DNA from 4 places in the Ferrimonas sp. YIN67 genome. Region 1 is predicted to be linked to each of the others. Evidence: predicted binding sites of a transcription regulator. Region 1 holds the regulator's gene; each other region holds the start of a gene.

The links. The regulator LexA, encoded in region 1, represses DNA repair genes until DNA is damaged. The targets are predictions, from matches to a motif close to TACTGTATNNNNATACAGTA.
Region 2: recN (DNA repair protein RecN) is a predicted target of LexA. The motif match lies at 1,941-1,960, and genes of this name have one in related genera.
Region 3: AC2D8U_RS06850 (YebG family protein) is a predicted target of LexA. The motif match lies at 1,861-1,880, and genes of this name have one in related genera.
Region 4: ruvA (Holliday junction branch migration protein RuvA) is a predicted target of LexA. The motif match lies at 2,444-2,463, and genes of this name have one in related genera.

The regions. Positions count from the first base shown of each region.
Region 1 is NZ_JBXVVJ010000009.1:164,141-172,219, forward strand. Features, by position in the region: gene AC2D8U_RS17615 (SPFH domain-containing protein) at 1-525, shown strand, start outside; gene AC2D8U_RS17620 (NfeD family protein) at 529-981, shown strand; gene AC2D8U_RS17625 (tRNA-uridine aminocarboxypropyltransferase) at 1,066-1,785, opposite strand; gene plsB (glycerol-3-phosphate 1-O-acyltransferase PlsB) at 1,864-4,272, opposite strand; gene lexA (transcriptional repressor LexA) at 4,521-5,144, shown strand; gene AC2D8U_RS17640 (SulA-like leucine-rich domain-containing protein) at 5,144-5,599, shown strand; gene coxB (cytochrome c oxidase subunit II) at 5,861-7,357, shown strand; gene ctaD (cytochrome c oxidase subunit I) at 7,371-8,079, shown strand, end outside.
Region 2 is NZ_JBXVVJ010000003.1:249,086-257,164, reverse strand. Features, by position in the region: gene AC2D8U_RS08335 (hypothetical protein) at 1-132, opposite strand, end outside; gene recN (DNA repair protein RecN) at 243-1,904, opposite strand; gene AC2D8U_RS08325 (SDR family oxidoreductase) at 2,363-2,608, shown strand; gene nadK (NAD(+) kinase) at 2,873-3,757, opposite strand; gene grpE (nucleotide exchange factor GrpE) at 3,852-4,469, shown strand; gene AC2D8U_RS08310 (FMN-binding protein) at 4,598-5,941, opposite strand; gene AC2D8U_RS08305 (FAD:protein FMN transferase) at 6,127-7,302, shown strand; gene AC2D8U_RS08300 (porin) at 7,649-8,079, opposite strand, start outside.
Region 3 is NZ_JBXVVJ010000002.1:730,005-738,083, forward strand. Features, by position in the region: gene AC2D8U_RS06835 (retention module-containing protein) at 1-322, opposite strand, end outside; gene phaR (polyhydroxyalkanoate synthesis repressor PhaR) at 442-867, opposite strand; gene AC2D8U_RS06845 (phasin family protein) at 1,076-1,462, shown strand; gene AC2D8U_RS06850 (YebG family protein) at 1,533-1,811, opposite strand; gene AC2D8U_RS06855 (response regulator) at 2,008-2,682, shown strand; gene AC2D8U_RS06860 (ATP-binding protein) at 2,682-4,067, shown strand; gene AC2D8U_RS06865 (DUF2057 family protein) at 4,129-4,542, shown strand; gene AC2D8U_RS06870 (HD-GYP domain-containing protein) at 4,574-5,845, shown strand; gene AC2D8U_RS06875 (DUF3135 domain-containing protein) at 6,049-6,363, shown strand; gene AC2D8U_RS06880 (T6SS phospholipase effector Tle1-like catalytic domain-containing protein) at 6,415-7,371, opposite strand; gene AC2D8U_RS06885 (GIY-YIG nuclease family protein) at 7,512-7,808, shown strand; gene AC2D8U_RS06890 (GNAT family N-acetyltransferase) at 7,815-8,079, opposite strand, start outside.
Region 4 is NZ_JBXVVJ010000002.1:211,409-219,487, reverse strand. Features, by position in the region: gene AC2D8U_RS04660 (hypothetical protein) at 166-645, opposite strand; gene ruvB (Holliday junction branch migration DNA helicase RuvB) at 771-1,778, opposite strand; gene ruvA (Holliday junction branch migration protein RuvA) at 1,791-2,408, opposite strand; gene AC2D8U_RS04645 (DEAD/DEAH box helicase) at 2,650-3,846, opposite strand; gene AC2D8U_RS04640 (glycoside hydrolase family 2 protein) at 4,085-7,111, opposite strand; gene AC2D8U_RS04635 (methyl-accepting chemotaxis protein) at 7,412-8,079, opposite strand, start outside.

The DNA.
Region 1 (8,079 bases):
CTCTCTAACCGGGACAGGATCAATGCCGAACTGCTGATCAAGGTGGATGAAGCGACGGACCCCTGGGGGGTCAAGGTGACCCGTATCGAGATCCGCGACATTTCGCCTCCGATGGATCTGGTGGATGCCATGGCCCGTCAGATGAAGGCCGAGCGGGAGAAGCGTGCCTCCATCCTGGAAGCGGAAGGGGAGCGTGAGGCGGCCATTAAGGTGGCGGAGGGCCAAAAGCAATCGGCGATCCTCAAGGCGGAAGGCCAGTTGGAAGCCGCTAAACGTGAGGCGGAAGCTCGAGAGCGGCTGGCCGAGGCGGAGGCGAATGCCACCGCCATGGTGTCCAAGGCGATTGCCGAAGGGGATATGCAGGCGATCAATTACTTCGTGGCACAGAAGTACGTGGAGGCCCTTAAAGAGGTTGGTATGGCGGATAACAGTAAGCTGGTGATGATGCCTCTGGAAGCCAGTGGGATCATAGGCTCAGTGGCTGGCGTCGCCGAACTGCTCAAAGATACGGGTAAAAAGGGGTGATTCATGGCGTGGCTTGAGGCAATTCAGGCTTGGCACTGGTTGTTGCTGGGGCTTCTTCTGCTTGGGGCCGAGGCCCTGGGGACTGGCGGCTTCCTGCTGGGGGCAGCAGCAGCGGCCCTGTTGATGGCGCTGCTGGCCTGGTGTTTCCCCGAATGGGGATGGGCGGGCCAGTTTATGACGTATGGCACGATGGCTGTCATGCTGAGCGTGGGATATTGGAAGTTGTTTCGTCGATACAACGATAAAACCCAGCAGCCGATGCTCAATGATCGGGCGGCTCAATTGGTGGGGCGGCAGTGGGTACTCGAGCAGGATCTACCGGCCGGTGAGAGCCGTTTGCAGATCGGCGACACTCGCTGGCGGGTTCGCTGTGATCAAGCCCTGCCGGTCGGTCAGTCGGTGCGCGTTGTGGCCAGTGAGGGTATGGTTTTGCGGCTGATGGCCGTTGAGCCTTAGTCGAGGCCGCTCAAGGCGACGAGTCATGGTTTGCAAGAATGCCGTGCCTGAAGCACGGCATTTTTGCTGGCAGCGGTCGCAGCCTTATTTCATCCCTTGTAAGAACTCGAAGGGCTCGCCTTGCGCGCTAACGGGCAACTGCCGCTTACCGGCGTAGTAGCGCTGGGAGAACACCTGAAAGTAGGCATCCAGGGCTTGGGCGTTTCGCTCGTCACCGCCCAGGGCCAATACCTGGGCCGCGACCTCTGCGGTGGCCAGCTGATGCTCGTGGGCGGCACTGCGCAGTTTGTAGCGGCTGGCGGTACCGGGTGTGATGGAGAGCACTGGCAGGCCGTCGAGGTAGTCGCTCTGGAACATGCGCCGGGCCTGTTTCCAGGTGCCGTCCAGCAGGATCAACAGGGGCTGTTTGTCGGCAGCGACCTCGATCCGTTCCACCACGCGCTCGGGCTCGGCATGGGTGGCCGGGAAGACGATCATGGGTTGGTACCGGGGATCCTTCAGCAGGGCCAACAGGGCCGGTTCCGGCTCGGTTCGATCCCAGCAAAATGCCTGGGTATCGGGCAGGATCTCGGCGATCAGGCGACCTGTGTTGGTGGGCTTCATCGGCTCCTTGTGATGCATCAGCAGGACGAAGTGCATCGAGCTGCTGCCGGGGCGTGCCCATTGGCAACAGCAGTGGGCCTCGGCGATCAGGCAGCGTGGGCATCGCGCGACCGTGGCACCGCGAGCATTGAAGGGGCGTTGTGCCACAGCTAAGCGTTGGTCTTTGAGACGCAGCACATGGTTGCAATGGGTCGGTTTCATCATTTGAGTCTATTTCAGTGACTGTGGAGCGGGATCAAAAAAAGGGCGTTGCCGCCCTTTTTGTTTTGAGCCTGTCCCTTAGCGGGATTGTGCCAGGGTATTTTGTACCGTGGTGGTCAGCAGGGGGACCACGATCTCGCACAGTTCATTGACGCGATCGGTATCGGCCTCCTCCCCCAATAGCCCCAGCTCCTTGAGCCGTGAGGTCAGGGTGGCAAAGACCTTCTTGTCGAAGAACTCAGGTGCGCTGATCCCGTGAAGGCGTGACATGCGCTCTGCCAGGGCGGTGCTGTCCTTCTCCAGGGCTGCCCGCTCAATGGTCGGTTCCTGCTGCAGTCGCGACAGGACGATGGCGTAGCGCTGTGCGGTTTCCTGGATCAGATCCGCCAGGTTGCAGAGCTCGGCACGGCGACTCTGGCGAGGTTTCAGACCCTGCTCACACACCTCCAGCAGTTCATGGCGCACCAGCTCGTTGATCAGCCCCTGGACCTGACGGGCTACGTTGGCCTGATCCAGCCCCATAAACAACTCAGCTTGCAGCAGGGGGTAGATCGCCTGGATCTGATCGATCAGCTGGGACTCGGTCTGGCAGCCACGGCGCAGCAGCAGGGCGGCGATCAGGGCGGGCAGTACCATCAGATGGAGGCTGTTATTACGGTAGTAGGTCATGGTCACCGCAGACCCATCGGCAATGCTGACGATCTCGCCCATATGGTCGGTTGCCAGTTGGAACTTGTTGAGATCCAGCACCTGCTGCAGTACCGCCTTGCCATCCCCTTCCGGTACCGTCGTGTGAGGGGTATAGGGGACGGCGCGGAGCAGATCCAGATAGAGATCCAGCTGTCTTTCCAGTGCACCACGCTCCATGGCGTGTTGCTCGGTGGCCAGCAGGATGCTGGAGGTCAGGGTCATGGCGGAAGCCGCTGCGGCATCATTGATGTTGCACATCAACTGGTTGGCCAGTTGATTGACTGCTGGTGTCAGCCAAGGTTGTTTGCCCTCATCCGGGTTACTCTCTTCGCGCCATTGGGGGTGGGCTTCATTGAGGAACTGGTGGATGGTGATGGCCTGGCCGAAGTTCACATAACCCTGGCCGTAATTACGCAGCTTACGGATGGCGGAGAATACCTGCCAGGCGCTCTCTTTTTCCTTTTTCTTGCCGGCGAGCTCCTTATGGTAGGAGGCAACCTCCATCACGTGGTCGTAGCCCAGGTAGACAGGGACCAGGGTGACCGGGCGCTCGAGGCCGCGCAGGACGGAGTTGACGGTCATGGCGATCATGCCGGTCTTGGGCGGCAGCAGGCGGCCGGTACGGGAACGCCCGCCTTCGGTGAAGTATTCCACCGAGTAACCCCGCTTGAACAGCTGATCCAGGTATTCGCGGAAGACGGTGGAGTACAGCTTATTGCCCCGGAAAGAGCGGCGGATAAAAAAGGCACCACCCCGGCGGAAGATGGGACCGGCCGGCCAGAAGTTCAGGTTAACCCCGGCCGCGATATGCGGTGGGACCATACCCTGACGATAGATCACGTAGGAGAGTAGCAGGTAGTCCATATGGCTGCGGTGGCAAGGCACGAAGACGATCTCGTGGCCATCCTGGGATAGCTGGCGGACCTGCTCGGCACCTCGTACGTTGATCCCGCGGTAGAGTTTGTTCCATAACCAGGTGAGGACGCGATCCCCAATCCGGAACAGGCTGTCCGAGTAGTCGGCCGCGATCTCGTCCAGGTATTCCCGCGCTCGCTGACGGGCTTTCTCTTCGGAGATCTTCTTGCTCTTGGCTTCGTCGGCGATGGCGCTCTTGATGGCCGGGGCGGCAAGCAGGGCATGGAAGAGGGCTTGACGGTCCGGCAGGCGTGGCCCCGTAGCGACGGTGCGCTGGCGGCCGAAGTGGACCCGTGCGACTCGCGCCAGCTTGCTGGCGATGGTGCCGTCGGTACCATGATTGTTTGCCATATAACGCAGAGAAACGGCGCGGGAGAAGCGGATAAAGTTATCCCGGCCCAGGACGGAGAGGATCAGGGTTTTACGCAGCCAGGTTGGATTGTTCTTGTTGAGCAGCGTGGCACTGACACTCTCCTCTTTACCGGGGTTTCGGCCCCACAATAGGCTGACCGGCACGACCTGAACGTCCAGTTCCTCGTGATCCCGATGAAGTTGCAGCAGACGCTCGAAACGGGCCTTGAAGTCGGTGCCATTACCCTGTCCGAACAGGGGCGTGGTTCCTTCCAATGCCACCAGGCGTTCGAAGATCTCTCCCTTGAGCTCTAGAGGCTCGAACGGGCTGGGCAGACCGAGTTTGAGGCAACACTCATGCAGTGCCAGACGGTCGGAGAAAGAGTCGTTTGGAAGGACATAAACGATGGGTCGACTGAGATCGAGATCCAACTCGGTAATCGGCCGTTCCGGGATCGGCTTGCTCTTCACCATCAGCTTTTGCATCCAACTGACCGGTCGCTGCCAGTGGTTTAGGATTGTGTTGCTCACGAGGGTTGCTTCTCTGGGATATTGAATGAGTTGCGCAGAGTGTACACCCAAAGCGCTAGGCAGGCAGCTATCTGACTCTCAGAGCGGCAAGTGCTTCGCAAAGAGTGGCTGTATTTTGTCCACTCTGCCGTCATCATCGGACCAGTTTCCTCGAAGTTTTTCCTCATCCACAACAGATTGCTGTTGAAATCACCAGCTACCTGTATATGATTACAGTATCAATACTGTACGAATACACAGGGATCGCCATGAAGCCGTTGACGCCTCGCCAGGAACAGGTGTTTAACCTTGTTCGCCAGCACATGCTGGACACCGGAATGCCGCCAACCCGGGCGGAGATCGCTCGTCAGCTGGGCTTTCGCAGTGCCAATGCGGCGGAAGAGCACCTCAAGGCGCTGGCACGCAAAGGCTATATTGAGATCGTACCCGGCACTTCCCGGGGGATCCGGGTCCTTTATAACGAGCCTGAGCCAGAGCAACTGGGTTTGCCGCTGATTGGTCGGGTCGCCGCTGGTGAGCCCATCCTGGCGCAGGAGCATGTGGAATCCCACTATCAGATGGATCCCACCCTGTTTCGTCCCGAGGCCAACTATCTGCTGAGGGTGCGCGGAGACTCCATGAAGGAGATTGGTATCCTCGATGGTGATCTGCTGGCCGTCCACCAGACCCGAGAGGCCCGTAATGGCCAGGTTGTAGTGGCCCGGGTGGGCGATGATGAAGTGACGGTGAAGCGCTTTCAAAAACAGGGTAACGTCGTTTATCTTCACGCCGAAAATGAAGAATATGAACCGATTGTCGTCGATTTGGCAGAGATCCCCCTTACCATTGAGGGCTTGGCCGTAGGCGTCGTCAGAAACGGAGACTGGCAATAATGAAAACGCAGCAGGGAACGCCGCACAATCATCCTGGCCTTTGGCAAGGCACCCGCCGGCCCTGGTCCACCGCCCAGTCGACCTGCTGTTCACCCGGAGCGGGCGTCAATGTCCTCGGGGCCTTGATGCCTGCTTTGCGCGAACTGGCCGAACAGGCTGGCTGGATAGTCCTGATCAACCCTCCGGCCGACAATTGGCTTTCCTTGCTGGCCCAGGCCGGGATCGATGCCCGCCGTGTCCTTCGTGTGCGCTGCAGTGATGATGTGGAGGCGCTGTGGGCACTGGAGCAGGCCATGCTGGGGGGGACCTGTGCCGTGGCCTTTGCTTGGTTGCCAAAAATAGATGAGCGGGATGGACGGCGTTTACAGCTCGTACAGAAGCGTGCCTATTGTCCTGCATTTCTGATCCAGGGCGCCAATCAGGAAACCCTTCACCTTCCGAATCTTGTTCACTGAATAATTACTCCGAAGTGCTTTTGTGATCTTGATCAACTAACGCACAGCCTGTAGCTTAAACTCCGGAAACATTGCACAAATTTAGGCAGTTGTAATGGCAGATGTTGCGCAGCTGGACACGCGTATGCCCATGCCCGTTCGGGGAAGGAGCTGACATAGAGCCAGGTTGTACTGTGCAAGCTCTTTCTGGTCGTTGCGAAAGCAATGCTCAGAGGAGAAGTGTCTGTGACGTACAAGCTGTTGGGCTGGTGCCTGGCCCTGATGGTATCGCCATCCATCGCCAATGAGTCGCTCTGGAATATGACGCCTGGGGTGACCGAGATCAGTCAGCGGGTCTATGGCCTGCATATGACCATTTTTTATATCTGTTGCCTGATCGCCCTGCTGGTCTTTGGCGTGATGATCTATTCACTGATCCATCATCGCAAAGCCAAGGGAGTGACTCCCGCCAATTTCCATGAAAGCACCAAGGTGGAGATCGCCTGGACCGTGGTGCCCTTCCTGATCCTGATCGGCATGGCCGTACCCGCCACCAGCACCCTGATCGCAATGGAAGATCCCAGCGATGCGGATCTGACCATTCAGATCACCGGCTCCCAGTGGAAGTGGCACTACCAGTATTTTGGTGAAGAGGTTGGCTTCTTCAGCCTGATGTCTACCCCGAGGGAACAGATCGATAACCTGGCAGCAAAGGGTGAGAACTATCTGCTGGAAGTCGACAAGCCTTTGGTGCTGCCCACCAACCGCAAAGTGCGCTTCCTACTGACCTCAGATGATGTGATCCACTCTTGGTGGGTGCCTGCCTTTGCGGTCAAGAAGGACGCCAACCCCGGATTTATCAACGAAGCCTGGACCCGGGTCGACGAGCCCGGGATCTACCGGGGACAGTGTGCCGAGCTGTGCGGCAAAGACCATGGCTATATGCCAGTGGTTGTTGAGGTACTGCCAGAAGCGGAGTTCGATGCCTGGCTGGCTGAACAAAAACGGCTCGCTGGCGCGGCGGCGGATGCTGAGCAAGCCTCCCTGTCCCAACACTTAACCATGGAAGAGTCCATGGTGCTGGGAGAGCAGGTGTACAACGGTCGTTGTGCCGCCTGTCATCAGCCCAATGGCATGGGGTTGCCGGGCGTGTTCCCCGCCATCAAGGATAACCCGATCGCCTTGGGTGATCCCGCCAAACATATCGATGTTGTGGCCAACGGCCGTCCCGGTACCGCGATGCAGGCCTTTGCCGCTCAGTTGACCCTGAAGGAACTGGCTGCGGTGGTGACCTATCAGCGCAATGCTTTTGGCAATGACACAGGTGAGGTGATCCAGGCCGCCGATGTAGCCGGTGATCCCTTGAGTGAGCCTGCGGCGTCGGACGAGGGGGAAGCACCCAAAGTGAAAGGGGGAGAAGCGGAGCTCAATACGGTTTCCCTGCCCGAACCTGCACCGATCCCGTTCACCATGGCCAGTGCCATGGCAGAGGGCGAGAAGATCTACGCCGGCAGCTGTGCCGCCTGCCACCAGGCCAATGGCCTGGGCCTGCCCGGGGCGTTTCCGCCGATCAAGGGCAGCACGGTGGCATTGGGAGAGGCCAGCAAACACATCGCGTTGGTGCGAGACGGTCGGCCTGGGACTGCCATGGCCGCATTTTCCACCCTTCTAACCGCCGAGCAGATTGCTGCCGTGGTGACCTATCAGCGCAACGCGTTCGACAACAATACCGGCGATCTGATCCAGGCCGCCGATGTAAATGCCTTGGCTGGCCAGTAGCAGGAGAATAACGATGACAACGACCGTTACCGAGCGCCAGCGGGATCAGCTGGGCCATGTCGACACCCATGACGAACATCACCATCATGACCAGCCTCGCGGTGTGATGCGCTGGCTGCTGACCACCAACCATAAGGAGATCGGCAGCCTCTACCTTTGGTTCAGTTTTGCCATGTTCCTGGTCGGTGGGGCCATGGCCATGGTGATCCGCGCCGAGCTGTTCCAGCCCGGTTTGCAGCTGGTGGATCCGCACTTCTTCAACCAGATGACCACAGTCCATGGCCTGATCATGGTGTTTGGTGCCGTGATGCCCGCCTTTACCGGGCTGGCCAACTGGATGATCCCCATGATGATTGGGGCGCCGGACATGGCCCTGCCGAGGATGAATAACTGGAGCTTCTGGATCCTGCCCTTTGCCTTTGCCCTGCTGATCGGCAGTCTGTTTATGGAGGGCGGCGGCCCGGCATTTGGCTGGACCTTCTATGCGCCGCTTTCCACCACCTTCTCTGGAAATTCCACGGCCCTGTTTGTCTTTTCCGTTCATATCATGGGGATCAGTTCCATCATGGGCGCCATCAATGTGGTGGTCACCATCGTCAACCTGAGACCGCCGGGCATGACCTGGATGAAGCTGCCATTGTTTGTCTGGACCTGGCTGATCACCGCTTTCCTCCTGATCGCCGTGATGCCGGTATTGGCGGGCGCAGTGACCATGGTGTTGA
Region 2 (8,079 bases), on a different contig from region 1:
ATTTTCGGCAAGTTGGTTTTGTTGGGTACACAGGAGCACAGCCTTACTGTGGCCTATTTCAGACAGGTGGTTGAGCAGTTGCTGCTGGTTGTCAGGCAGCTTGCCGATGCCCGGAAGTCTACTGGTTAACATAGGCCTCTCCTCTGGGAGTCAGGCAATGCCCTCACCGTGGTTTCGGGCATTGCTCATTCAAGTCCCTGAGACTAGTGAAGGAGCCGGTCCTGGGATATGGGACTTTAGACTTACTGAACAAGCAGTTCGCATGCATTGGCAAGGGTGTTTTCGGTGATGGTATCACCACCGAGCAGGCGAGCTAGTTCTTGGATCCGCGCTTCCCCAAGCAGAGGCGTCATTTGGGTTTCGGTGCTGCGGCCCTGGCTTTGCTTGGAGACAAACATATGGTTATGACCATTGCCAGCGACCTGGGGTAGGTGAGTCACGCAAAATACCTGAGTCGACTGGCCTAGCTGGCGCAGCATTCTCCCGACAACGGCAGCGGTAGGGCCGGAGATCCCCACGTCCACCTCATCGAAGATCAGGGTCGGTGTTGCCACTTTACGGGCAGTGATCACCTGGATGGCCAGGCCGATGCGGGAGAGTTCACCACCAGAGGCACTCTTGGCGATGGGCTGCATGGGCTGGCCCGGGTTGGTGCAGACCAGATATTGCACCTTGTCCGCTCCTTCAGGGCTGAGGCTTTGGGGGTGATGCTCCACCTCGATGGTGAACTTGGCGTGGGGCATGGCCAGCTCTTTCATATTGGCCGTAACCAGCTTATCCAGTTCCCGGGCATAGCGGCAACGGCTCTTGTGCAGACGCAGTGCCTGCTCAGCAGCCTGCTCCCTGGCGTGCTCTCGTTCGAGCTGAAGCTGCTCAAGCTGACTGTCGTCCCCGGCGATCTGGCTAAGTTCATCGACCAGCTGCTGGTGGTGCATCGCCAGCTCTGCTGGCGCCACCATATGTTTGCGCGCCAGGGTCATGGCTCGAGAGAGGCGCTGCTCCAACTCGGTAAAGCGTTGGGGATCCATCTCCAGTGTGCTGCGGTAGCTATCCAGCTCGCTGCTGCTCTCCTGAACCTGGATCAGGCCGTCGTGGAGCATGGTGAGGACGTTGCCCATGGCTGGATCGTCGCCATGAAGGGCTTCGACTTCGTTGATCGCTTGCTGCAGCAGGCTTTGCACCGATGCATCGTCCCCTTCGCTGAGCAGGAAGAGGGCACGTTGGCTTTGCTCCAGCAGGTTACCGCAGTTGGCCAGCCGCTTGTGTTCCGCCTCAATCTGTTCAAATTCGCCGGGCTGCAGGTTGAACTCGTCCAGCTCCTGGACCTGGTACTCCAGCAACTGAGCTCGGGCCCGGCGCTGCTCTTGATCTTGTTGCAGTCGGCGAATGGCGTGATCGAGATCTTTCCATTGCTGGTAGGCTCGGCGGCAGTGGTCTAACAGGCGTTGGTGACCGGCGTACTGGTCAAGCAGGCTTAGCTGGACATCCGGATGCAGCATGCTGTGATGGGCATGTTGGCCATGGATGCTGATCAGGAGTTCCCCAAGTGTTTTTAGCTGGGCCAGGGGAACCGGATGGCCATTGATCCAGGCGCGGGAGCGCCCTTCACTGCTGATGGCCCGTCGCAGGATGCACTCCTCTTCATCCTCAAGCGCATTCTCCTTGAGCCATTGACGTGCCAGCGGAATGGCTTCGAGATCAAAGCGTGCAGACAGTTCAGTCCGCTCAGCTCCCGGTCGCACCATGCTGGCTTCTCCCCGGCTACCGAGGCAGAGTCCCAGGGCATCAATGGCGATGGATTTTCCGGCGCCGGTCTCACCTGTGATGGTGGTCATCCCGGAGTGAAACTCCAACTCCAAAAACTTAACGATGGCGAAGTTACTGACCGTCAGTTGTGTGAGCATGGTGCATCCCTGTGGCTAAAATACTGTATAGATAAACACTGTATGTGGGTACAGTATATGTGGAAAAAGTGCGCAGTAAAGTGTGATGGGTGAAAATTTTTGGATGGGCGCGGGATCTGTGAGGAGCGTGGCATGAGTCCGCCACAACGCATCGCCCTGGTCACCGGGCAAATCGTGGAACTGACTGCATGTCAGTCAGCAACTGGCGCATCGGCGCATGATGGTGATCTGTGCAGCCCATTGTCGAGATTCAGCCGTTCAGGGGGCTGAGCGATTGAAACGGATGGTCCATTCGGGGGGCTGGGTGTTGGATGTGCGTTCGTCAACTTGGCTGGATACGGCGTTGGCACAGATCATTAAGGCCCACCGCCCTATGGAGCCGCTGATCAATAATGCCGCGTATTTGTGGATGCCTCACTGACGCTGTTTGAGTTGGATGATTCCATGTTGCACAACCCATAGGGACCAACCTGTACGGGCCAATCTACCTGTGCCGGGCGGTGCTGCCTGGCATGATGAAGCTGGGCTATGGCCGGGAGGTCATTGCTGTTTCCGGTTATGGGACACTGCAGGGAAGGAGGGGCAAGAGCGCGACTTATTGGATCGCCAAGGCGGAGCTGACTGCGCTGACTCGGGTGAAGGCCACCGTGATGGTAGATCTTGATATCAAAGTTAAATCCGTGTCCCGGCTGGGTTCGCACTGATATGGGAGGCGTTGATGAGGCTAGGGCGCCAGAAGTCGCGGTGGAAGGTGTGGGTGGGCCACCACTGTGCCAGCGAATGGGCCGTCCGGTCCGTTTCTGCGTCACCGGCAATCGACAGAGTGGCAGTTCGGATAGGGAGTCTCGTAGGGCAGGTTAGCTGCGAAGCGAGCGTAACCTGCCGGGTAGGGGGAGATCAAACCGGGCGTTTTGTCGGCTTACGTGACTGCGTCGCTAAGCTAACCTACCGAGCGCCACCGAAGTCGGCTAAAACAGCTTACTTCCCCACCCCAGCTTACTGCGCAGCACTTCGAAGTAGTTGCGCCCCTTGGGGTGGATCAGTCGAAGAGCATGGTCGGCCTTTCGTATGATGATCTCATCCCCGGGCTGGGCCGACAGGGTAACGTGACCATCACAGCTGACCTCCAGGGGACGGTCGGCCATATCCGGCGATGCGATCAGTTTCACCTCACTGTTGCCATCGACAACAATGGGACGGCCAGACAGGGAGTGGGGGAACATGGGCACCAGGATATTGGCATTGAGGTTGGGCGTGAGGATCGCGCCACCGGCAGACAATGCATAGGCCGTCGAGCCTGTCGGGGTGGAGACAATCATGCCGTCGGCCCGCTGGCTGTACATGAATTGTCCGTCGATATACACCTCGAACTCAATCATGTTAGCGACCCGTCCCGGGTGCAATACGGCTTCGTTAACTGCGCTGTTGGAGGCTTTGAGGGCACCATGACGATACACTTCGGCCTGGAGCAGGAAGCGATGCTCGGTGTCAAATTCCCCTTCGAGCACCTTAGCCAATGGTGCCTCGAATCCCTCGGGAGGCAGGTCAGTTAGAAAGCCCAGGTTGCCTCGGTTGACGCCGATCACCGCGACGTCATAGCGGGACAGGACCCGTGCGGCACCGAGCATGTTGCCATCCCCGCCCACTACGATGGCCAGATCGCAGCGTTCGCCCAACTCGTTGAGGGTCAGGGTTTCGGCGTGGTGGGGCGGCAACTGACGGGCTACCCGCTGCTCTATCAGGACTTCGTATCCTTGATCTTGCAGCCAGTGCAGCAAGCTTGTGATGGTCTGGTTGGCGCCGGCATGGTTGGGTTTGCCAATCAGGCCAATGGTATGGAAGTGCTTTGACATGAGTTTTCCGTTGTCTCTCGGCCTTGAAGTGGCAAATTTCGTCCCCATAATAGGCTCAGTGTTATCGTGAATAAAGTGGTTTGGCGGAGTTGTGATGAGCGACGAACAGCAAAAAGTAGTTGATCAAGAAGAGATTGCGACCGAGAAACAAGAGCCGGTCGAAGCCGAGCAGGGCGCCGCTGAGCAAACTGAAATCGATCCGCGGGAGCAGCGCATCGCCGAATTGGAGACCGAATTGGCGGCAGCCAAGGCAGAGATCGCCGGTCAGAAGGACAGTGTGATCCGGGCGGCAGCGGAGGTGGACAACGTACGTCGTCGCAGTGCTCAGGATGTGGAGAAGGCGCGTAAGTTTGCCTTGGAGAAGTTTGCCAACGAGTTGCTGCCTATCCTGGACAACCTGGAACGTGCCTTGGAAGTGCCTAATAAAGAAGAGGAAGCTGTCAAGGCTGTGCTGGAAGGCGTTGAGCTGACCCAGAAGAGCTTCTTGGCCAGCGTCGCCAAGTTCGGTGTGGAGTTGGTGGATCCTCAGGGTGAAACCTTCAATCCAGATCTGCACCAGGCGATCTCCATGGTGCCCAGCCCAGAGCACCCGGCCAACACAGTGATGGCCGTGATGCAAAAGGGTTATACCCTTAACGGGCGTCTGTTGCGTCCGGCGATGGTGATGGTCTCCCAGGGCGGTGGCACTCAAAGTGTCGATACCCAGGCCTGAGTCTCATTGCCATGAAAAAGCCGCCCACGGGGCGGTTTTTTTTGCGCCGGGATCTGGTGATAAGCGCTAAAAAAGCCTCCCGGATGGGAGGCTGTGCAGGATGAATAATCAGACAAAAGAGAGAACGCTCACCCTTTTTTGTGCTCGTTAATCACACCGTCTGTACGCATCTCGTTGTAGAGGGTGTCGGCCAGTTTCAAGTAGTTGGCCCAGCTGCTGGAGAGCCGGGTGAAGCCGGTCGCGGCGTAGCTGCCGGTGTCACCGGTGGCGGGCAGATCCTGAATGTCGAACATGGAACCGCCATCCACGATGTGCGCTTGAAGGGCATCGAACATCACGTTAAAGCCGATACGGGACGGCTCCTCGTAACCGATGGACTGGTACTTGGACTGACGGTAGAACTTCTTCAGGGAGGCGTCGGAGATTTGAGCCTGCTCATCCGCGAAGATCTCGTCGTAGTAGACGTCAACGATCTGCTGAGTGTCTGTGTCCACGACAAAGCGCAGCATTGCCGTCAGACCGGTCCATTTACCCTTTTCATCCAGCAACTTTTCAGCCTGCTGGTAGAACTTTGTGGTGGTGCCTTCGGCATGGATACGGTTATGGATCTTGGCGGTCAGCGGCACCATGGACTGCTGAATGGAGTTGGAAGCACCGGCAACGATATCCAATCCCAGGTACTTGAGGCGGTTCGGCTCTTTGAGCTTGTTGGCCAGTTTGGGATCCCAGTCAGGGTTGGATTCAAAGGTCAGTTTATTCTCTTCCACCATCAGTCGCTCCATGGTCAAAGAGGACTGAACCCAGGCGGTGCCTTTCTTCTTGCCCATGGAGAAGTTGTACTCGGACATCCGTTTTGGCACACCCTGGTAAAGACGGGTGTAGTAGTTTGGCCGGCCGTCTTCGTTGAATTCCGCGAAGAGCACATTACTTGGGGAGTTGCTGTCGACAACCACAGCCATGGAGCCCATGTGGCCCTGACGGAAACGTGCTTCCTCGTAGTAGTAGTCACCTTTGATCAGGCCCAGTTGAGGCTGAATGGACCACTTCAGTTTGAACTCATCATCATCGCTTTTCTTGGCGCCGACACTCTGGAACTCAGGCTGGAAGCCATCGGCGCGGGGCAGATCGTTTACCGCACGCAGAATTCCATTGGATGAGAAGGTGGCACCGGAGACGGCATCGATGCCTTCATGGCCGTTATTGGCGACGATCTTGGGCAGCAGGCGTTCAGCGTTGAGGAACAGAGACTCGGTCTCATTGTGGGACTTGGTTTTGATCTCCTTGATGTTGCCCTGTTCGACGGCAACGGTCAGGACGATGTCGCTTTTTTTCCCTCTGGCTGACACTTCGTGAGTGCCATCTATGTATTTTCCAGCGGGAGGGGTTGCGGCGCAACCGGCGATAACCAGAGCCACAGCGGAGCCTACCAGGCTCAACTTAATGCGATTAAAGTGTTTCATGTTCTCACTCATGGGTATTCCTTGGTGATTTTTTATAAGTGAGGATAGGGAACTTTGCGCCAGAGGCAATTGCGGAAAACCACTATATGCGTGACTTTATTTTACTTTTGCGATCTCGGTTGTGGCGTGATTTTTGACATGGTTCTTTATTACTTGTGATAAAATGAGTCGCCGAAATTTTGTTAAAGACTACTTTTATGAAAATGAAAATGACCGCCTGTGCCATGGCGCTACTTTTTCCCAGTTTTTCCGCATTCTCTAGTATGGATGGAGTTGCCGACAGACTGCCCGTTAGAGTGGACCCGACCAATGCTCTGGACAGTTGGTGTCAGCAGGATGGGATCATTCATGTTGGCGACGAATACAGCAGCCTTACCACGCTGAAATATTTTGGTACGTCCATTTCCATTAACATATATGATGCCGGTGACGGGGATGTTGAGCAGGCATTGTGTGAGAGTCTTGGCGTTATCAAACAGCTGCATCAACAGGGGTCTGATTATAATACTTATGAAGGGGTGGTGAATGTCCGCTCCATCAATAATGCCCCGACAGAGCATCACCACATCGATTCGGAATTGGTAGAGCTGATCCAGGCTGGCATTGACTGGCATGAAATATCCAATGGCTATTTCAATATTGCAGTGGGGCCCCTGGTCCAGGCCTGGCGGCGTCAACGCAATGCCTGTTCGGCCCCCACAGAAGCGGACAATGGTTGCCGTTTGCCCAGTGAAGCGGCCTTGGAAGAAGCCTCAAAACTAATAGATATCAGCAAGGTAAGTCTCGATGTTGAGGCTGGCACCATTACCATGGCCGAGGGGATGAGCCTGGATCTTGGCGGGATCGCCAAGGGCTGGATGACGGAGAAGGTGCTGGATCATCTGGTGGCGGCGGGGATGCGCTCTTTTGTTATCAATGCCGGAGGCAACATTCGACACTTTGGGTTGCATCCAGCGGGGCGAACGTTTGTCACGGCCATTGAGGATCCCATCTGTAAGAAGCATGACTTTCTGAGTCCAGGATGCGATGAGATCGCCGGTCAGTTTCATGAAATTGTTTCTGGAGAAAACCTCACCATCGTCTCCAGTGGTAACTACTTGAATTATTATCGTGTTGGTGACAAAGAGTATCATCATATTATCGATCCCAATACAGGCGCGCCTAAAACAGAGGGGGTTTCGGTATCCGTAGTCATGAGTGAACAACATATATATGCGGATATCCTCTCGACGACATTGTTTTTGATGCCCATGAAAGAAGCGATCGGGATGGCGGAAGAACTGCCTTATCTGGAAGCGGTTTGGTATTTGGATGAGTCGGGGAACAAGTTGACAACCAGTGGATTTGAAAAGTATCGGTCTAACCGTGATTAACGGAAGGCGAAGCAGTCGAAATGAATGCCTTCATGGTTTATCGGGGAAAAACCAGGATTGAGCTGGTCTGATATTTCTTTGGAAGGCTTTGAAACAGTTAGGTATGGTTAAGCATGACGATGTTATTGTCGTATTCGCTGTTGTGACCAACAGGGTATTGGTCGGGTCCGGTACGCTTATCTGCTGCGACCATTTTGTGTTCATAAGGGAGGGGGGCGATCACGGTGTCTTGCTTCCGAGAATGAGAGGCGGTGCCTCCCGTGCAGAGACCCGGGTGTTTTTGCCACTTGAAAAAAAAGCAGCCCAGGGCTGCTTTTTTACTGTGCAGGGAGCGGTTAGCTGAGGTTTAGAAGTCGTAACGCAGACCCACACTGGTGACCGTATCATCAAACTCGCTGTGATCTTTCACCAGGAACTGGCCCGCTTCGGTGTGCAGACGCAATTGTTTGGTAAAACGGTACTCGGCGCCGACAGCCCATTGGCTGACGGTCGGTGTGTCGAGCAGTTCATCGCTGTGGTTTTTATACAGGCGCTCGGCGATCAGGCCGGTTCCTGAGTCATCCTGGCCGATCTGTGCCTTGAGCTTCCAGTTGTCCAGTTGGTAGGTGGTGCTCAGGATAAAGCCGAACCCCTGGCGATCCTGGTGGGCAGTCAGTGCTTCGTTGACCAATTTGCTGTCCTGGAGCAAAGTTCCCAGGGTCAAGTTGCCCATCTTCAGCTGGGCAACGCCGCGCCAGGCTTCGATGTCCTGGATCCCATCGTTGTAGGCGGCGGCAA
Region 3 (8,079 bases), on a different contig from region 1:
GGGGAGCCATAACATTGGAGGGATCCCCTCCTTCAGCCAAGAGTTGCTGCAACGCCGCAAGATCAAAACCGGGCTCTATGGGGTGGGAGGTCACACTAAGGGTAGATCCCTCCTCCGTCACTTCACCAATGCGGCAAACACTGCACCCATCAATAACCAAAGGCTCTTCACCGGTACCCAGATTGATCTGCGCACCATCTCCCAATACCAGCTGCATGCCTTCGGCCAAAACATTACCGGTCAAAACCTGACTGAGAGTGGAATCCGGCTGGACTACGTATACATCCCCTTTTACCGCACTGACCAGGATCGCCTTTCCCATGAAAACTCCCTAGATATCAGAAACTATCACCCTATTCGTTCACTGTAGCAGCTGATCGGAGGGTGTGCGTTCGGTACTAAGGAGCGAGGCTTGATTTGGGGTAAAAGGGATGCGCGTGTTCAGCGTTCCGGATCGTCACGCTTATTGGGGTCGATATCCGGCGGCGTAAAAAACGACGTGAAGAGCGTAGCCGGATTCATATCCTGCATGCGTTTAAGCTCCTGTTGCCAGCGCTGTTGCTGAGAAAGGAGGCCCACCATCGCCTGCTCCAACCACTGACCGGCCATTCCGGTCATACGACTGTCATACAAACGAATGATCTCTTCCAAAAACTTGTTGGTAAGTACCGATGCATGCCCTTCGCTCTCCATCTCGGAGAGCACCTGCAACAACACCTGGCGAGTGATGTCATCCCCACTCTTCGAATCCACCACCTGAAACGCTTCATAACCCTTGATGTATCCCCGTACGTCCAACAGGGTGATGTAACCTTTCCGCTCTGTGTCGTACAGGCGACGGTTGGGGTAACGCTTGATCAGTTTCATATTGCAGTGCCGAAATGGATTTCCTCCAGTGTAGAGTCTTGCGCAACAGCTTCACAGCCTTTTTCATCAAAAGGCACGACCCATTCTCCCCCAGCTTACACTTTTGTGCACCGCACAATTTTTCTTGACCTTTGGACCTGCTGACCATAAATTGGACAATGAAATTGTGCGGCGCACAATTCCTTTCTAACTTTCAAGGAGCCTAGCTATGTTCAACGATATGAAACAGCAGTTCGAAGATGGACTGCAGCGTGCCATTGAGAATCAAGTAAAACTGAGCGAACTTAACGTTCAATTTGCCAACAACATTGCGCTGCGCAGCAACTCATACCTGACCGAACTGTTCAAAAGCGGTGCCGATGTCAGCAAGAGCCTGACCGCCTGTAAGAGCCCCATGCAAGTGATCGAGCAGCAAAGCGCTTACGCTAATGAGGTTCGTAACAAGGCCGAAGAATTTGTTAAAGCCAATGTGGCCGACCTCACCAAGCTGAGTGAAACCGTCGCCGAAATCGCCTCCGGTGCCCTGAACGTCCCCGCAACCCCGGCGGCAGCGCCAGCACCCACTCCTCGCCGCAAAGCCAAAGCGGCCGAGTAGGCCCCAGCAAGATCAAGAAAGCCCATCGGCAAAACGATGGGCTTTCTTATTGACTCGCTCGAACTGATCCTCAGGCGGCCTGCTCTTGGGCCACTTTCGAAGCCTTTGCAACCGGCTTGCTGGCCTTCTTTCCCTTCAGCAAAGTACCTAGAGTCTCTTTATTCTGCGCCATATACAGAGACAATTCCTCTATCTGTGCATCGGACAGCAGGGACGTTTTCTCCAGAAAATCCGCCAACCCATCCGCCATATCGAGCATCTTATCGTAGGCATCGGCTTCTGCTTTACTGGAAAAGGTCATCACTTCCTCACCTTTGCGTTCAACCACGTATTTGACGACCACCGCCATGTTGGCCCCCCCTGTTGTGTTATTCCATCTAACGCTATCCTACCAAAACAACTGTATAAAACAACAGTAACCCCATTCATCTTCCCGGTTGGCATCTTGATTCAGCGACGATACAGGCCCTGTCACTTGGGCTATGGCACAATAGCTGCTACAAATTGGCCAAATAAACCTGCTACCACGAAGGAAAAACGCCACCATGCAGATCCTGGTTATTGAGGACGATCCGCTCCTGTGTCACCACCTGAAAGTTCGCCTGACTGATCTGGGCAATCAGGTGCAGGCCAGCCAAACCGCATCCGAAGGTGAATACCTCGCCAACAACTATCCACTGGACGTGGCAGTCATCGATCTCGGCCTTCCCGATGAAAGTGGCCTTTCCCTGATCCGTCGCCTGCGGGAGCAGGGCAAGGCTTTTCCTATCTTGATCCTTACCGCACGCAACAGCTGGCAGGACAAAGTGGAGGGACTCAACGCCGGGGCCGACGACTATGTCGTCAAACCCTTTCGCATTGAAGAGCTCGAAGCCCGGATGAATGCCCTAGTCCGGCGAAGCGCGGGATTTACTAAGCCCGAGATCCACTGCGGCGAGCTCAGTCTGGACCTGACCGGTCGTCGCGTGGTGCTGGCCAATGAAGTGTTGGAACTGACCGCATTCGAATACCAGATCCTCGAATACCTGATGCGCCATCATCAGCAGGTCGTGTCCAAACAGCGCCTCCTCGACGTCCTCTATGAAGACCGGGAAGGGGATCCCAACACCGTAGAAGTAATGATCTCACGGTTGCGTAAAAAATTGGTCAGCGGCGGTATGGAGAACCCGATTGCCACCATTCGGGGCCAAGGCTACCGTTTCAACCAGGCCTGCAACTGATGCCCAATAAACACCGCTGTCGACAGCACCCAACCATCTTTCGCCGTGTGATTGGCACCTCCATGCTGCTACTGACGCTCAGTCTGATGGCCCTGGCGGGCGCCCAGCGATTCGAGAACGAACGTGAGATCTACAGCCACGTAGGAACGAGCCTGCCATCCCAGCTCGCGGCCATTGGCATTGAACTCCGGCAAGAGGGAATGCATCAAGCGCCGGAAGAGTGGCTGGAGCTCGATGATTTCCGGCCCGGTACCAACCTCTTTGCCATCTGTGATGGTCCTCAGCTCACTTTCGTCTCGCGACGCCTGCGCCAACTGGGCATGAACGGAGAATGTTCACAGTTCATCGGCGAGGGTGGAACAAGCCTTGATCACTGGCCAACCAAGCCCGTGCAACTGGGCAGCGGTGACGCCTTTTACGTCTACCCGGTGGCGATCAACACCAAGCAGGGAGAGATCACCATGGTGGTCTTTCGCAGCGCCAATAAAGCCAAAGAAGTACTGGAAGCCAAGAACCGGGTAACCACCATCAAGATGCTCATCTTCCTACCGGTGATCCTGATCTTGCTGATCAGCTGTGCCCGTTGGGGCATGAAGCCCTTGAAAGAGATGTGCCAACAGCTTAATGAGGTGATTGCCGGTAAGCGTAAGCGTCTGGCTGCTCCCCAGGCAAGGGAGTTAGAGGGGATCGGTAATGCGCTCAACGCACTGCTGGAACAGGGGGAAGTGCGCAGCGAAGTGTATCAAAATGCCATGAAAGACCTGGCTCACAGCCTAAAAACCCGCCTCGCGGCAATCCAGGCCATCATGGACGATCCCGAGGGCAACCCTCAGCAACACCGCAACGATCTGTACGATCAGCTCAGCCAGATGGACCAACTGATCCAGTACCAACTGCGCAAAGCCGTCATGGGACGCCAGGGCCTGATCCAAGAACAGGTAGCCATCAAACCCATTGCCAGCCAGCTCAAACAGATGTTGAGTAAAGTCTATCGCGATAAAGCCATCAACTGTCAGTTGAAGCTCAAGGATGATGACACCTTTCCCGGGAGCGGGGACGACCTGATGGAATTTCTGGGTAATCTCATGGATAACGCTCATCGGTTCGCCTGCTCCCTGGTCCGGATCAGCGTCAGCCTTGATGACGACAACAAATTGAGCCTGGTAGTGGAAGACGACGGCCCAGGCATTGCGCCAGAGTTACGCCAGCTCGTACTGCAACGCGGAGTTCGGGCCGACGAGCGTCATCCCGGTCAAGGAATTGGCCTGGCGGTGTGTCATGCCCTCAGCCGCAGCTACGGCGGAACACTGGAGATCGATGACTCCCCGTTGGGCGGCGCTCGCATCGCCTTGGTTATACCCGCTAACGGTTACGATAAAAAGTGAATGAAAGGGCACCTTAGGCCGGTCTATTGCCTGGACAGTGCAGCCAAAGGAGCCCGTCACCATGAAATCGCTTATTTTCATTTCGCTAACCCTGCTCACTTTTGCCACTCAAGGTGGCGATCTCGTTCCGGCCGACAACGTGCAGATCCTGACGGTCAATGGCAATCCGGTGGAAAGCTATGAAGATCGCCTTCCACTGATGCAGGGTACCCAGGTACTCACCGTCCGGTATGACGAGCTGTTTATTCCCAACACAGAACAACACCACTTCGTTCGCAGCGAGATCCAGGTACTGGCCTTCGATGCTCAGCAGTCCCAGGACTACTTCCTTTCTGCCCCGATGATGGAGCTGGACAAAGCCGAAGATTATGCAGAGGACCCCAGCTTTATGCTCCAAGACGAGCGCGGGAGTGAAATCGCACACCAGCTCTGGAGTCGTGACGAACTGCTGGTGGAGTTACTAACTCGTAAATAAAGGCTTATTTTTCTTTCACAAAGCAGTTAAAATGCCAGCAGAGTTTCCAACCTGCTGGCATTTTATGCAGAAAGAGAAAGTGCATATTCCGGTCGACGAGATCCAGATAGGCCATGTCGTGATCATTCCCCTGCCCTGGCGCGACCATCCTTTCCTAATGAATCGATTCCGTATTAAAGATCCACGGCAGATCATGGTGATCAAGCAGCTTGGTCTCAAGCATGTTGAACTGGACCTCAAACGTTCACAAGTGGACGAGTCCGGAAGCCCAGAGCCCCAGGAGTTCGCTGTTGACGCCCCGGTACTGCTTAGACAGATGGATCACAACAAGCGCCGCAGCATCGAGCACCTGAACCGACACCGGCGCGCCCTCAAGGAAACCCAGAGACGCTACAACAACAACCTGGGACGGATCCGCAACGTTAACCATAAGTTTCAACAACGCCCTGCCCATGCGACCGTCGTCGCCAGTGAGCTGGTGAGCGACACTCTCGAATATCTCCACAGCGCTGAAGAACTGGATCTTCACCTGATGGGAAGCGGCCAACACAGTGATGATCCCCACCACCACAGCCTCAATGTGATGCTGCTTTCGATGATGCTGGGCCGAAAACTGGGATTGAGCCGCGATGAACTGCATGCCACTGGACTCGGTGCCCTGCTGCACGATCTGGGCAAGCTCAAGTTACCCGCTGGTGTTGCACAGCGACAACATCAGGACCGACAAGCCCAATTGCTCTACCAGCAGCATCCGCGCCTGGGACTCAAACTACTGGGGGAAGAACCCCAACTGCCAGCCAGCAGCCGAGCCATCATACGTCAGCACCATGAATATCGAGACGGTTCAGGGTTTCCTGACCGTCTCCAGGGGGATCAAATCGATCCGCTGGCGCAACTGGTTGCCGTGGTCAATGACTTTGATGAACTGCTACATCGGGTCCACCAACCTCGGCCACCAAGCCATGCCCTTGCCTGGATGTTCAAACACCGCCAGGGACAACTTAACCGAGAATATCTTCAGCTCTTCATCAAGATGATGGGGATCTACCCACCAGCGTCGCTGGTTCGCTTGGAAAACAGGCAATACGCCATGGTGATCGCCACCAACGAAAGCAACCTATTGCAGCCCAATGTCGTCCTCTACGATCCCGCCATCCCCTCTATCGATGCACCCATCGTCAGCCTGGCGGAGATGCAGTTGAAGATCGAAAGCACCCTGCTGCCGGACAACCTGCCCCCGGCTGCCCTCCAGTACCTGGATCCGCCAGGGCGCACCAACTATTACGTCGGCACCCGAGGCTAACCTCCGTCCCTGGACTCCTCGCGGTTCAAACGCCGCACGGTGAGGCCCCAATTGGCGGTGCCAACAGGGCAAAATTGGCAATCCAAAGCATGTCGGCGGTGGTGACAACTCATCGCCTTTCCCTTGCCAAAATGCCGCTTTGGGTCTTTGCTTTGCCAACGGAGCGGTTTCCTTTTTCCTGCCCCCTCCGTTGGAGCTTACCTTTGGTCACCTTACCAGACTTCGATACCCTGATGCGCCTGGCCAAGGAAAACCCGGAACAGTTGGAACAGTTAAGGCAAAGGTTGATCCGTCAAACCATCGACGAATCGAGCGAACAAACCCAACTGGCCGCGCTGCAACACCAGATAGACACACGACTGGATCGCTGCAGCAACCCCTACCATAGGATGGTAACCGCCATGGCCATGATGCGTGGCAAACTCGACACCCTGGCATTTGCCCTGAGAGATCCTGCGGGCTTTCGCCAAACACAGGCCGATATCGTGCAGCTAAAGCCACCACCGGACAAACCCTGATCCCTTTACGACGCATCCGGCAAAAGGCAAAACGCACCGAGCCCTTTGCCATCAAGGCTCAGAGTGTGCCTGCTGCATCCAGCTTGCTACCCCGGGATGTTCGTAGTAACGCACCGCCATGCGTTCCTCGACGCTGGCGTGCAAGGCATGGTGTGGCAAGGGATATCTTTGCTGCAAACCAAAGTGGTCAGCATAGGTTGAACCGGCTCCCGGCGTAATGTCGGTGGGATCTTGCAGTTGTGCAAACAACGCCGGATCCAGCTCAAGCTCCAGTGCCTGTAAACGCTCGGCAAAATGCCCTATAACGGGATCCGCCAATGACGAGGCCCCCAACAGATCGTCATGGTTGCCCACAAACCAGGTACGAGCAACCGAGGCCTGCCCCTCATCCAGCCAGTCACAGGGCGTGTAGTCGCCCCTCTGTTCATCCAGCGCCCAGGCGATCTCCGCCACACAGACGGTTTGCGAAAGGCCCTGATCATGAAACAACGCCGTTTCGCTGAGCACTCCAAGGACTCGAGCCGGAACCCCCCGCTCTCCAACGGGCTCGATCAACCCCATAAAGGCAATCTGGCACTCGTCCGCCTGGGAAAACTGTGCCCGAAACTGACTCAGCAGTTGATCGTCTTCCAGGATCTGTGGTGAATAGAATTGCCTCAAGGCCAGGGGAGCCTCACCAAGACAACTGCGTCTCATCACACCACAGTGCTCCAACATGCTCGCCAGGCGTCGCAACAGGTAGCTGCCCACACCCTGGCCCAACAGATAGAGCTGATCACCCGGCTCATAATTCAGGCAGACGGCTCGATAAGCATCAAGCAAGGCGGTATCCAGAGTCGCCGGATCCAGGCTCCCCTTTGCTGACACCCTTAACATCAGGATCTGTTGGCCGACACCCTGCTGACTGCGTGGCAGGATCCCCCGGGCCAGGCGCGCCACACTGGCCTGCTCTGCCGTCACCTCATCCCCGCTCCAATCGCCCCAAGCACAGATCACCAGACGCTTCATTATCCAAATCCCTTACTAGATAAACTCTCCGCAGAATAATGAGTTTTCCAGCGCCAATGCAAACCTTACCTCCCTCTTAAAGCAGGACAACAGGTCGCCGCCGGGGTATGATCCCGCTGTCAAAGCCTCAGAGATCCCCTATGTCCCCTTCAGCCTGGTGGCTATACCTCATCCGAACCGGCAGCAACAGCCTTTATACCGGGATCACCACGGACGTCGAGCGTCGTTTTTCCGAACATCAACAAGGGGCTCCCAAGGGGGCAAAGGCGCTACGGGGCAAGGGACCACTCACCCTGGAATTCTTCGAGAAAATCGGTGTGCGAAGCCAGGCACTGCGTACCGAGTACCAGATCAAGCGGTGGCCCAAGGCCAGGAAAGAGGCCCTGATCAGGGGCGAGTGTCCACTGCCCCGGTTATCACAGGATCGCAGCCAGTAAGGCGCTTTACTCGATCAGATCCCGCTCGAACATCCAGGAATCGACCAGCCCACCCGCCAGTTCGACACTATCCGGCAGTCGTCCAACCCGCTGAAAACCACAGCCTGTCAACACCGCACAACTGCTCCGGTTGCCGACGGTACACAAGGCCACCAGGCGTTCAAATGACAAGGGAAGCAAGCTGTGCCCGATGATCTGGCGCACTGCCCTGCGGGCCAGACCATGCTTTTCATAAGGTTTCAACAACATAAAACCGACTTCTGCGGTGCTC
Region 4 (8,079 bases), on a different contig from region 1:
AAGGGCCACACAGCAGCTTTGGCACAAACGATCCCAACTCGATACATAACGGGCTTCGGGCGCATTCAGCCAATTAGTCTCGCAAGCATACCGAGCTGCCCCCGATTAAATTCTCGACCTTGAGATACCTATCACTCGCAATGAAAGTAACACAACAGATTGAAATTAAGCGGACTTACTGGTTTCTCCTGCCACGGGTTTATCAGATAACGCCAGATAAATGCGCCCGATAATTACCTCGGTGATCAGAATCACAAAGATCACGGCAAAAAAAGCCACGATACCGTTTAGGGGTCCGCTGAAGATCACCTTGTCACCGAACAAGAGGTTGATCGCTTCCAACATGACGATCTTAGAACCAACCAAGATCAGGTAGGTTGACACGGCTCGATAGATTTTTGGGGCCGTACCGGGTTTGCTCTTAAAGTGGTCGGCTAATCGGTGCTCCAGGCCGATTGCAGCCTTTAATAACACCTGAAGCAGGATAGCTGCTGCCAGTGATATCGTGAATGAGTCGATACTGACGTAATCCCAATACTCCTCAAACAGGTTCAGCACCGTCAAATCGACCAACACAGCGAGCGTGTACCCGACGAACACCCTCTGTTGGGTATTAAACCCAGACTCCAAAACCGTCTTTGACATCGTCCACCTCCAGATCTCGCAGTGCTCGAGACAGACTTGAACTTAGTCCAGATGCGCTGGATCCACCGTGTATCTTCCCTTAACAAAAGCCCCAGCTCAGGGGCTGGGGCTATTTCGGTCAATCGCTATTCCGGTCGGACAGAACCAAAATGCAGATAGGCCCGATCCGTGGCCATTCGCCCCCTCGGGGTGCGCTGCAAAAAACCCTGCTGGATCAAGTAGGGTTCCAGTACATCCTCAATGGTTTCCCGCTCCTCTCCGATGGCGGCCGCCAGGTTCTCCAGCCCCACAGGGCCACCGGAGAACTTCTCTATGATGGTGGTCAGCATCTTGCGATCCAGGTAGTCGAACCCCTCCTTGTCCACGTCCAGCAGATCCAGCGCCGCCGACGCCACCTCTGCGGTGATCCTGCCATCGAACTTCACCTCGGCAAAATCCCGCACTCGACGCAGCAAGCGGTTGGCGATCCTGGGTGTGCCTCGGCTACGCCGGGCGATCTCCACCGCACCGGCCGGTGCCATCTCCAGTCCCAGCACCTCGGCGCTGCGCTGTACGATACCGGTGAGATCCTTCACATTGTAAAACTCCAGCCGCATCGGAATGCCGAAACGGGCCCGCAGGGGCGAAGTCAGTGCGCCGGCACGGGTGGTTGCACCCACCAGGGTAAAAGGCGGCAGATCCAGCTTGATGGAGCGGGCCGCAGGCCCCTCACCTATCATGATATCCAGTTGATAGTCCTCCATCGCCGGATAGAGCACCTCCTCGACCACTGGGCTCAGCCGATGGATCTCATCGATAAACAGGACGTCATTGGGCTCGAGGTTGGTCAACAGCGCCGCCAGATCCCCCGCCTTCTCCAGGACCGGCCCGGAGGTGGACTTGATGTTAACCCCCATCTCGTTGGCGACGATGTTGGCCAGGGTGGTTTTGCCCAGACCTGGCGGACCGAAGATCAACAGGTGGTCCAGCGCCTCGCCCCGATTGCGGGCGGCCTGAATAAACACCTCTAGCTGCGCTTTGGCCTCGTCCTGCCCAGTGTAATCGGTCAGCATCTTAGGCCGCATGGCGCGATCGATCACCGCCTCTTCCCGGCTCTCCACCGGGGCCGCCACCAAACGATCCGCTTCAATCATGATTTACGCGCCTCACAACATCGCCTTGAGGGCGTCTTTGATCAGTTGCTCCGAGCTGGCACCGGGCGCCGCCACCTTGGCGATCGCCTTGGCCGCCATCGGCGCCTTATAGCCCAGGGCCACCAGGGCAGCGATGGCGTCCTCTTGCGGATCGGCCACGAAGGTCGTTTCCACCTCTGGATTGCCCGCCAGGCGATCCGCATAGGGGGTCAGCAGCGGCGCGGCAAAGTTCTTCAGGCGATCCCGCATCTCCACCACCAGGCGCTCGGCGGTCTTTTTGCCCACGCCCGGGATCTTGGTCAATCCTGCGACGTTTTCCGCCTGCACTGCATCGACAAACTGCTCGGCGGACATGCCCGACAGGATGGCCAGGGCCATCTTGGGGCCGACGCCGTTGGTCTTGATCAACTCTCGAAACAGGGCGCGTTCCTGCTGGCTGGCAAAACCATAGAGCAGCTGCGCGTCTTCACGCACCACAAAGTGGGTCACGATCACTGCCTCGGCGCCGATCTCTGGCAACTGGTAGAAGCTGGACATCGGCATCTGGATCTCATAGCCAACGCCGCCACACTCTATCAGCACTTCCGGTGCGGCCTTCTCGACCAACACTCCCCGCAGGCGTCCAATCACGCACTTTCTCCCCTAGATGGCAGCGGCAGCAAAACCACTGTCGATATTTACAGTATTAAAGCGATCCTAACGGTTTTTACGCCGGGCGTCATCCCATGATCCCAATAAAACACGGCGCTATCCACCGAAGAGACCCAGCCGCCGACAATACTTACCGTGAGATCGCCGGATCAAGGGCCACACCCCATCGCGGGGGCCGACGCTGCTTGTCCCAGCCCACACGAGTCCTCCTTGAACCTGGCTATTTTGCCGTATCAGGCCGTTTGTGCTTAGGCACGTAGTTCAGGATGGAGATGGGCACTGCCTTTCTCGGTTCAAACCCCTCCACCACCCTTCTTGGGATCAGGTGATCCAGCCGGCTCTCGATCATGCACAGATTCTTAAAATCGTCTTTGGAGACCAGGGAGATCGCCTCCCCCTTCGCACCCGCCCGACCGGTACGGCCGATGCGGTGGACGTACTCATCGGCCGGGTACGGCAGATCGTAATTCACCACCCGGGCCAACCCCTCGATATCGATCCCCCGGGCGGCGACACCGGTCGCCACCAGGTAGCGGAACTTGCCAGCCTTGAAGTCCGCCAGGATCTGCTCGCGGACCGCCTGGGTCCGGCCACTGTGGATGCAATCGGCCTCGATCCCGCGTTTCGCCAACTGGCTCACCAGCTTGGCGGCGCCGTGCTTGGTTTCGATAAAGATCAGGGTCTGCTCCCACTGGCCCTCAAGGATCAGGTGACTGAGCAGGGCCGACTTCTTGTCCTTGTCCACGGTCACCAGCCATTGGTCGATCTCCGCCTTGGAGGCGCTGCGTTTGCTGATCACGATCTCATGGGCACGCTCAATCGCCGACTTAGCCAGGGCCCGCACCCTGTTGCCCAGGGTGGCAGAAAACAGCATCGACTGGCGTGCCTGGGGCAGGCGATCGACGATGTCGTTGATCTCGTCGATAAAGCCCATGTCGAGCATGCGGTCCGCTTCATCCAGCACCAGGTATTCCACTTCGTCCAGGTGCAGGGCGCGGCGATGCACCATATCCAGCAAGCGCCCCGGTGTTGCCACCAGCAGATCCACCCCCTCACTCAGGCATTCGCGCTGGGGCCGGATCTCAACGCCACCGTACAGGGCCAGCGAGCTGAGGCTCAGTTCGCTGCCATAGGCGTCGATGCTGCCCTGGATCTGGACCGCGAGCTCCCGGGTCGGTACCAGGATGAGTGCCCGCACCCGCTTCCGGCGGACCGGCTCACGGCCGCTGAGTCGCTCCAGCAGAGGCAGGACGAAACCGGCGGTCTTGCCGGTGCCGGTCTGGGCCGCGGCGATCAGGTTCTTCCCCTGCAGGGCCAAGGGGATCGCCTGCTGCTGAATGGGCGTTGGTTGTCGATAGCCCAATTGAGTCAGGGCACGCAGGATGGGATCGGAGAGTCCAAGGGAGGAGAATGACATTGAGGCGCTCACATGGGGAGTTTGAAGGCGTTGGATCGCCGGCGATGGGAGATTGACCCACCCCGTCGACACAGGCGCTGTTTAATCACAGGATCATACCAGATCCGGGCAGGCGTGGTGAGCTGGCGTGGGCCCAGGGGTCTGTTGCCATCACGCACTGGCCATCACAACGCTTCGGGGAGCAAAAAGCAGGCCGAAGCCTGCTTGGTCTTGCATGGGATCCCGCAATAACGTTGCGCTACGAGTCTTTATCCTCGACCACGAACAGCATCATCATGCGAAAATGCATTTTACGTTGCTTGATCTGTTTAAGCCCCTCGGCGGACACATCCAGGTTGCTGGGGATCAGCACCTCACTGTTCTTCTCGAAGCGGCGCCGATACAGGATGTGATTTTCCATGCCCTGGTTCAGCGAAAAGCTGGCGTCGAGTTTCTCATAGTCATCCACCAACCATTTGGGCGTCGGCAGCTTGTCCACATGGGCCACATAGACCCAGGCATCCTTCTTCACGACAAAGCCCGCCACATCGGCCGCCCAGTAGTTCCAGTCCCTGAAGGGCAAGCGGATCTGCTCGGCTTGAGCGACCAGCGGGTGGATTGTCTTAAAGGGATTGGGGTAATCGCTGTAGGCCGGTTGACCGATCGCCGGCTTCACCAGGTCCGCCCCGGCGCTGGAGGGCCCGGTATAGGTGAGATCCGTAACGATCCCGTCGGGTCTCTCCACCTCAAAGGGCACGTCCTGCGCCGCCAGCACAAGATCGGCTTTCGGCGGTGGCGGTAAGGACACGACCGGTTTCGCTGCCGGAATGGAAGGCATCAGCGTCGTCAACCCGTTACTGATCGCCGCATCAGCGACTGGCACAGTGACGGTGGCCGATGTTAGCCCCTTGGTACGGGCCTTAAGGGTAACCTTGCCGCTCTCCAGGGTTGAGCGTACGGCAACCCGGTTGATGCCGGACTCCAGATCCAGATAGGTATGGTTGATGGTTTTGATCTTGCCGCTGTTATAGCCACCACGCCAGATCCCGGGCCCATCCAGTTCGAACTCCACCTTGCCATCCCACACCAGCACGCGCTCGCCGTGCTTATCCACGGCTTCGACGTCGAACAGGGCGACATCACTGCCGTTGGCGAGGAAGCCATCGGGACCCAGCATGGGCGTGATCCTCAGCGCCACCGCTTCCCCTGTTGAGTGCTTGCTCATCCGTCCCACTTCCTTGCCATCGTTATAGGCAATGGCCAGGACCTCACCCGCTTCGAAGGGCACATCGGTCCAGGAGAAGATCAACGGATGTTGATTGCGGTGCACATCGGTGCCGACAGTGCGTCCCTCACGACCCAAGGACTTCCCATTGACAAAGAGTTCGACCTCCTCGGCATTGGACACCACGTACTGGGTTTTTTCCGTCCCCTTGGGATAGTTCCAGTGGCCCAGCAGATGCAGGTCCGGTTCATCGGCGAAGATCACCCGAGAGGTGTAGTAGGCCTCCTTGGGCAGGCGCACGCCATCCACCTCGCCGGAGGTTCGCGCCACTTCGGTGTCCACGCGACCGCCACTGGTGGAGTCGGAAAAGATCCAGTTGGCACCGCCGGCATGGGCACGGTAACTGACCTTATCCCATTGCCAGACCTGGTTGAGAGCAAACTGCTCGGCGGTCAGATCGTAACTGCCGTTGGCATGCCAGTTTTCATAGCCAGGAGTCTGGCGATCCCAAACCCGGCGGGGACTCTCTTCCCGGTTGTATTCCCCCTCGATGGGCGTCATCCCCTCGCGATAGCCGCCCCCCTCCATGGTAATGGAGACGTTGCTGTACCTGCCGACCACTGTATCGGGTGAGCGGTGACCATAGCCACGACCACCGTGGGGATCAAACTGATTCACCCAACCCGTGAGTTCCTGAACATGGGGCTCGCTCACCTTACGGTTGCCCCCCTCCCAGACAATGATGGAGGGGTGATTGCGGAAATAGATGATGGCATCACGAAAGGCCTGACTACGCACATCCCAAGGATGTCCTTCCACATCCTCTTCGCCATCGACCCCGACCTGAAGCGTCATGATCCCCAGCTGATCGGCAGCGATCTGCGACACTTTTGCCCCGGCGGTGTGACCCCAACGCACCATATTGCCATTGGCCTCTCCCATCAATGACAGGGTGTAATAATGCATCCAATCCGGTTGCGCCGCGCCCAGACCAGGCCACTCATTGGTGGATTTTTGTCCCCAGCCTCTGAGCTTCACATAGCGATCATTGATGAAAAAGCCGGTATAGGGATTAAAGGTCATCCAGCGGACGCCCAGGGGCTCGCGGCCCTCGTCCACGGTCTTGCCATCGAGAAGAACCTGGGTATGCACCTCATAGAGGTGGGGGTAAGCCGGCTCCCACAGTCGTGGCGATGCCAATGTTGCCCGCATGGGGATCACCCGCTTTTCACCCGGTTTCAGGCTGGCGCGCTCGCTCAGAGTCAGGGCGACGCTGCCATCAGCATCCCGCACCGTCGACACGATCTCCACTGCCACTGTCTTAGCACTGGCATTGGCGATCTCCGGCTCCACCCCCACCGTCGCCTGGGACCGTGACGCATCAATCGCGTAGGTATAAGTACCGACGGTCCCTAGGTTGGAATAGATGGGCAGAGTTAAATGCACCGGCTCCTTCACATGCAACTTAACGTTACGGTAGATCCCGCCATGGGCCGGGTGCCAGTGAGGATTGTTCCAGGGCAGTTTTGCGCCCCCTTCATAGACGTGCCATTTCCTGCCCTTGCCCTCTTCATCCTTGACGAAGCGGTTATCCGCCATCACGGCAATGACATTATCCTCGCCCCACTTGAGCTTGTCGGAGAGATCAAAGCCAAACGCCACGAACCCGTTTTCGGAGCCACCGAGTAGTTCGCCATTGAGGTACACTTTGGACAGCTGTCGAACCGCTTCAAACTCGATGAAGACCTGCTTGCCCTGCCACGCCTTAGGCGGGGTGAAATGCTTGCGATACCAGGTCCGTCCCGACCATTGATCCCGCTCGCCAACATGCCCCTGCTGGGACCAATCATCGAAGGTGTCAATATCGTTGAAGGTATGGGGGGCCGAGACGGTGTCCCATCCGGAATCATCCAATGTGGGATCCTGCCCCTGCTCAACATCCTGCTTAATAAACTGCCACGCGGGATTAAAGTTAAGGGTCTGCGCGCTGCTCGTCGCGGCACTTAGGCCGAGTAACAACGCCATGCCCGCAGCAATGAGATCCCTTCTCCAAGCTATCATCCTGATTTGCTCCACAGTTACTTTGGCCGCTCAGCGGAAACGACCTGTCGCTTCAATGAGTCAGCTCTCTGTGCATCCTAATGCCCAGCCAAACTACCCCACAATTCACTCACAGTGTCGCAACAACATCCGTACAGCAACAAGGCCAGTAAAGGTAATGTTTGGTAAACCTTTAGGCGATCGGAGTGCGGCAAGTCAGCACCGAAAGATGGACTGCAGGGTCCCAATGAAAATTAAAAAGCGGGCGTCATGCCCGCTTAGAGAATAGTGATCCCGTCTTGGACGGCTGCCCCCGGCTCCCTATAAGCGGAAGAACCCCAACAGTTTTCTCTGCTCTTCCGACAGGCAGGCCAACTCTTGAGCAGCTGTGCTGCACTGAATGATCCCGGCGACATTTTGATCGACCAACTGCAGTTGGGCCTCGACATTGTCCACCACCCCCTGGGTGATGGTTCGCTGCTCCAAGGCCTGCCCCGCGACTTTTTCATTGATCTGGCACATGCGAGAGACGGCGTTGGCGATCTCGGCAAATGCGGCCTGTACCTGGCTCGATACCAATTGCGACTTGGACACCACGTCGGCATTGTAATCCATCCGCTCGCGGGCATTCTGCGCCAGGGCCTGGAGGTTATTGACGATCGCCTGGATCCGTACCGTCGACTCCTGGGTCCTGCCGGCCAGCGTCCTCACCTCATCGGCCACCACGGCAAATCCGCGTCCCTGCTCCCCCGCCCTGGCGGCCTCGATGGCCGCATTCAATGCCAGCAAGTTGGTCTGCTCGGCGATGGCAGTGATCACCTCGATCACTTCGCCGATCTCCACCGAAGAGCCATGCAACTGCTGGACGATGGCCACCGACTCGGATGCCGACTGCTGTACCTGTTGATCCAGGCTACGTGCCTGGGTCAAAGACTCATCGCCCTGCTCGACGCACTGGCCCACTTCAGCCACAACCCCCTGGGCGGTCT